DNA from 2 places in the Clostridium sp. JNZ X4-2 genome. Region 1 is predicted to be linked to the other one. Evidence: predicted binding sites of a transcription regulator. Region 1 holds the regulator's gene; the other holds the start of a gene.
What was found. The regulator HrcA, encoded in region 1, represses chaperone genes, less so after heat shock. The targets are predictions, from matches to a motif close to TGTTAGCACTCNNNNNNNNNGAGTGCTAACA.
Positions count from the first base shown of each region.

Region 2: the regulator HrcA is predicted to act here: its motif matches at 1,720-1,750, upstream of groES (co-chaperone GroES).

Region 1 is NZ_CM142685.1:968,719-972,161, forward strand. It holds gene hemW (radical SAM family heme chaperone HemW) at 1-641, shown strand, start outside; gene hrcA (heat-inducible transcriptional repressor HrcA) at 831-1,871, shown strand; gene grpE (nucleotide exchange factor GrpE) at 1,957-2,688, shown strand; gene dnaK (molecular chaperone DnaK) at 2,753-3,443, shown strand, end outside.
Region 2 is NZ_CM142685.1:360,510-363,952, reverse strand. It holds gene groL (chaperonin GroEL) at 1-1,314, opposite strand, end outside; gene groES (co-chaperone GroES) at 1,378-1,662, opposite strand; gene ACYUJ6_RS01830 (TVP38/TMEM64 family protein) at 2,002-2,724, opposite strand; gene ACYUJ6_RS01825 (4Fe-4S dicluster domain-containing protein) at 2,923-3,443, opposite strand, start outside.

The sequences.
Region 1 (3,443 bases):
AGACTTTAAAAGATTGGGAAGATTCCTTGAAAAATGTAGTGAGACTGGGCCCGGAGCATATATCCTGCTACAGCCTTATAGTGGAGAAAGGTACTGCTTTTTACAATATGTACAAAAACAATGAATTGATACTTCCGGGAGAGGAAGAAGAAAGACAGATGTATGATTTTGCGCTGGAGTTTCTCTCTGAAAATGGATACAATCAGTATGAAATATCCAATTTTTCTAAAAACAGCAGTGAGTGCAGGCACAATCTGGTATACTGGAATCTGGAACCTTATATAGGCTGCGGAGTCAGTGCCCATTCTTATGTAGATGGGTATAGATATAGAAATACATGGGATATAGAAGAATATATTTTGGAAGGAATCCAGGGGAAATTCGTAAAATTGGATAAACATAAGAATTCTATTTGTGATGATATGGAAGAATTTATGTTTATGGGTCTTAGAAAGATAAATGGAATTTCCATGAGAAACTTCAAATATAGATTTGACAGAGATATTTATTCAGTGTATGGAAGCATAATAAATAAATATATAAAAAAAGGAATATTGGTAGTGGATGGAGATAGGATGTATCTAAATAAGAGGGGAATAGAAGTATCTAACAGTGTGATGTGTGAATTTATTTTGACCTAATATTAATTATATTAGATATTTTGAGTAAACTTGAGAAAATAATATGAATTTCCGTATAAATCATGTAAACTATACTATTTATTTAAATAATATAGTTTATATGGTGTTGACAAAAAAAATTATGAGTGATATTTTTTAATCATAGCATTAGCACTCAGTAGTAATGAGTGCTAATAAAGAGGTGATATTATGGAAATGGATGAAAGAAAAATAAGAATACTTCAGGCAATAGTAAATAATTATATAAATAGTGCCGAGCCTGTTGGATCCAGAACCATAGCTAAAAAGTATGACTTGGGGGTAAGTTCTGCAACTATAAGAAATGAAATGTCGGATCTTGAAGAAATGGGTTATTTAGAGCAGCTTCATAGTTCTTCAGGGAGGATACCCTCCAATAAAGGTTATAGGTTGTATGTAGATAAACTGATGCAGATACCAAATTTGACTCCAGAAGAAATGCATATAATAAAAAGTCAAATTATAAACAATGCTTTATTTGAAGTTGATAAAATAATAAAGCAGGCTATTTGCCTTCTGTCAGAGCTTACAAGACTTACCTCTATAGTTAGGGCACCTTCTGTAAAAAAAGGTCATATAAGGCATATACAGTTGGTAAATATAGAATCTAACAGCAACATTCTGTTAGTGCTTATAATCGACAGCGGGATTGTAAAGAATAACTTTATAAAAATTAAGAAAGCTATTTCCGATAATACTCTTATTAAACTGAGTAATATATTAAATTCCAGATTAAAAAATTTATGCGCTGATGATATAGACTTAGAAATTGTAAATAATCTTAAGTTGGCTCTAAAAGGATACGAGGATATAGTGGATGAAATAGTTTATGTTTTATATGACAGGCTCAATGATATAGATAATTCAGAAATATATATGCAGGGAGCTACAAATATATTTGATTATCCAGAATACAAGGATATAGAAAAGGCAAGAGAATTTTTATCTATGTTGGATAATAAGGATAAGGTAAGTAGTTTGTTAAACAGTGCTTCAAGTATTTCAGTAAAAATAGGAAGTGAAAATTATATAGCAGGTGCAGAAGACTGCAGTGTAATATCTGCAGTATACAGTTTAAATGAAAAGCCAATAGGAGAAATTGGTGTAATAGGACCTACAAGAATGCCTTACTCCAAGGTTATATCTGTATTGGCAAATGTGGTAAAGGAAATGAATTATATTTTAAGCCACGCCTATTCTGATGGAAAATAAAAAAATTTTTAAAATAAAGCAATGGTTTAACAAAGTTCAGTTTATTTAAATATCAATAAAATGTTGGATTGGAGGAAATGCCTAAATGTTAAAGGATGAGGATATGGATGCACAGGATATTAAAAAAGAATGTGCTGAAAAGGAAAATAGTTGCTGTGGAGAAGATAAAAACTCTGCAGAAGATGAAAAAGTTAATTTAGATGAGGAATTACAAAAATCTGATAAGGAAAAGGTAAATGATGAAACAGAAGTAGATTATGAAGAAAAAACAGAAGGTAAAACGGAAGTAAATGATGATGCAAATGATGAAAAAGCAGATGAACTTAAGGAGAAAAGAATAAATCTGGAGAAAGAATTAAAAAAAGAGAATTTTAAGTTAAAGGATGAAAACAATAAAATTATGAATGAGATTAAAGCCCTTAAGGATAGACTTTCCAGAACCAAAGCAGAGTATGATAATTTTAGAAAAAGAACATCGAAAGAGAAGGAAGGTATTTATTCTGATGCATGTAAAGATATATTGAAGGAAGTTTTACCTGTATTGGATAATTTGGAAAGGGCAGTAAAAGTGGAGGGAAATACAGAGGATTTAAAAAAAGGTGTAGAAATGACAGTGAAACAATTTAACACTGCACTTGAAAAATTGAATGTGGAGGAAATTCCTTCTGAAGGGGAGTTTGATCCTAATGTCCACAACGCAGTTATGCATATACAAGATGACAGTTATGATAAAAATTCCATAGTAGAAGTATTTCAAAAGGGATATAAAAGAGATGACAAAATAATAAGGTACAGCATGGTGAAAGTAGCAAATTAAGTTTAAATAAAGAAAATGTTACTAAGATAATTTCAACCGAGTTAAATTTAGGAGGTAAGTTAACATGTCAAAAATAATAGGTATTGATTTAGGAACAACGAATTCTTGCGTTGCAGTTATGGAAGGTGGAGATCCAGTAGTTATAGCAAATTCTGAAGGTTCGAGAACCACTCCATCAGTAGTGTCCTTCCAGGCAAATGGTGAAAGACTGGTAGGTCAAGTAGCTAAAAGGCAGTCAATAACAAATCCAGATAGAACTATAATGTCAATAAAAAGGCAGATGGGAACAGACCATAAGGTAGATATAGATGGAAAAAAATATACACCACAGGAAATATCATCCATGGTACTTCAAAAAATAAAGTCAGATGCGGAAGCTTATTTAGGAGAACCTGTAACTGAAGCAGTTATAACTGTACCAGCATATTTTAACGATAGTCAAAGGCAGGCAACTAAAGATGCTGGAAAAATAGCAGGACTTAATGTTCGTAGGATAATAAATGAGCCTACAGCTGCATCTCTTGCTTATGGAATGGATAAAATGAACACAAATCAGAAAATATTTGTATATGATCTAGGCGGAGGTACTTTTGATGTATCCATACTAGAACTTGGTGATGGTGTATTTGAGGTTAAAGCCACAAATGGAGATACACATCTTGGCGGAGATGATTTTGACCAAAAGGTAATAGATTATATAGCAGATACTTTTAAAGCTCAAAATGGAATAGATCTGAGAAATGATAAAATGGCAC
Region 2 (3,443 bases), 610 kb from region 1:
TATACCAACTTTTACATCTGGTATATCAGAAGTTAATTTTTCCACTTCCGGAATTGCATTGATATAAGCAGTTCCGCCGCCAGGTCCCATACCTTCTTCAACTCCTGCCTTAGTAGCTGCTAAAGCATCTTCTATTCTCATTTTTTTCTCTTTTAATTCAGTTTCAGTTGCTGCTCCAACTTTTATTACGGCTACTCCGCCTGCAAGTTTAGCAAGTCTTTCCTGCAGTTTTTCCTTATCAAAGTCAGAAGTAGTCTCCTCTATCTGTACCTTGATTTGAGATACTCTATCCTTAATAGCCTTTTTATCTCCTCTTCCATTTACTATGGTAGTATTTTCTTTATCTATCTTTACTGATTCAGCTCTTCCCAAATCCTCTAATGTTACTTCCTTCAAGTCTCTTCCAAGTTCTTCAGAAATCACCTGACCACCAGTAAGTACTGCTATATCTTGAAGCATTTCTTTTCTTCTGTCTCCAAAACCAGGTGCTTTTACTGCTACGCAGGTAAATGTTCCTCTCAATTTATTTACAACTAAAGTTGTAAGTGCTTCGCCCTCTACATCTTCAGCTATTATAAGTAACTTTTTCCCTTGTTGAACTATCTTCTCAAGTAATGGAAGTATATCTTGAATATTTGATAGCTTTTTATCTGTTATTAAAATATACGGATCTTCTAGTGCAGCTTCCATCTTTTCTGTATCTGTAACCATATACGCACTTAAATAACCTCTGTCAAATTGCATACCCTCAACTACTTCTAATTCAGTTCCCATAGTTTTAGATTCTTCAACGGTTATAACACCCTCATTGCCTACTTTTTCCATAGCATCAGCTATTAATTTACCAATTTCCTCATCAGAAGCTGATATAGCTGCAATTCTTGCTATATCTCCTTTTCCATTTACAGTTCTTGAAATCTTCTTTATTTCCTCTACAGCCTTATCTACAGCTATTTTTATACCTTGTCTTATAAGCATTGGATTAGCTCCGGCTGTAACATTTTTTAATCCTTCTCTTATTATAGCCTGAGCAAGTAAAGTTGCAGTAGTAGTTCCATCTCCTGCTACATCATTTGTCTTTGTAGCAACTTCCTTTACAAGCTGAGCTCCCATGTTTTCATAAGGATCTTCCAATTCTATTTCTTTTGCTATGGTAACACCATCATTTGTAATAAGTGGTGACCCGAACTTTTTATCAAGTATTACATTTCTTCCCTTAGGTCCCAGGGTGATTTTTACTGTATTTGCTAATTTATTTACGCCCTCTTGCATCTTTGCTCTTGCATCTTCACTGAATAAAATACTCTTTGCCATAAAAAAACCTCCTTACAACTACTTATCATAATAAATACCTTTTATTTTTAAAAATCAACTTTTCTACTCAATTATACCTAATATATCATCTTGCCTTAAGATGGTATATTCTGTACCATCTATTTTCACTTCATTTCCAGCATATTTGGAGAATAATACTCTTTCTCCTACTTTAACTCCTATCTTGACTTCCTTTCCATCAACTATTCCACCAGGTCCTACTGCTATAACTTCTGCTTCCTGTGGCTTTTCTTTAGCAGTACCTGGCAAAACGATACCACTTTTTGTAGTTTCCTCTGCTTCAATTTTTTTAATTACAACCCTGTCTCCAAGTGGTCTAATTTTCATCTAAACCCCTCCTTCAAAATACTTTAAATTTATTTTAATTTATTTTTTAGCTTTCCTTGTTAGCACTCATTAATTATGAGTGCTAATACAATTATTATAATAATGAATACCATTTATATTATCAAATTTAAATTTGACATATATTATACTATTTTTCATAAAAAACATCTAATATGCTTTAATTAAATAGCTATTTCAGCCTATTTCTATTAATTTCATAAATATACTGATATGCAGATATTTCATAAAGAAACCAATATTATTATTTTCCTACTAGCCCTACATATACATAGTAATTAAAACTTATTTAAACAAAAAGCAATAAGCAATGTTTTAAATTTACTTATTACTATCTGATTGAAATTTTTTTACCATTTTAGCTATTATTTTTTCTCCCTTCAATATACCTATTACAAATAATAAAGTCATCATTACAGCTATAATTATCAATACTATTTTATTTCCCGAATATATATTTGAGCCAAAATAAGTGGAAATGATTATTCCGGGCAATCTTCCAAGAGTTGAACATAATACAAAATTTCTAAGACTAATACTGGATATGCCGCATATGTAAGCTAGAATATCTTTAGGTATACCTGGAATTAAATACAGTAAAAATACTATGGAATTCACACTTCCCAGCTGCAATATCTTATCAAAAAATCTTAAATGCCTTTTAGATATTATTTTATTTACAAGAGGTTTCCCATAAATTCTGGACACACTACAGCCGAGTATACTTCCCGCTGTTATGCCTATAATGGACAATATACTTCCAAATAAAGTACCATATATATATCCTCCTGCAATTTGAATAATTTCCCCGGGTATAAAAAAGGCTACCACCTGTAAAACTTGAATAAGTAAAAACACCGATATGCCATATCTGCCATAGGACATTACTATATTTTTTATTTTATTAGGATCCCTGAATATATAAATATATTTATGATAATATTCATAAGCTGCAACAAGCAATATAATCAGTATCACACCTAATACTAGATAGGATTTATATTCTGCTATTTTTTTTTTAAATTTTTCACTATAAGTTTTCAACTTATATCACCTGATAACATACTTGTATTTTAATATTAATTATATCCAGTTAATTTTATCATATACTTCTCTGGACTAAAATATGATTTATAGCAATTCTAACACAAACCACCTGCATTATTAAGTTAAATTTCAATTAAATTTTAAAGATAAAAAAGAGCTGCCGCACAATTAGCTTGTGCCACAGCCCCTTTTAAGTTATCTATTTAAATTAATTTCTCTGAATCTTTTTAAATTTTCGTTGGAAAGTACAGATTTCTTATTGGACTGTTTACTAAACTTCACCAGCTGTGGTTTTGCCTTCATGATTTGCGTCATTGCGGCCGATCCACCAATACATCCGCCCTGGCACATCATTCCCTCTATAAAGTTGCCCTGAAGCCTTTTTGATTTAGCCATGGTCATAGCCTTTTTTATCTCATCTTTTCCGCTTACCCTCACAGGTTTAAATGAAATGTCACATTTTTTGTCACTTATATAGTTTTCTATGGCAGCTGTAAGCCCCCCTTCCTGGGCGAATCCTCTTCCATAAAGAGATGCATCATCTACAGATGTATCCTCATAATCTTCAGGTTCTGCACCAAATACCCCCATAAGTGCCGATATTTCTTCAAATGTCAGAACATAATCCACTGCACCTTTTACAGATTCCCTGTTTATTTCACTTTTCTTAGCAGTACAAGGTCCTATAAAAACTACTACTGCATTTTTATTTTCCT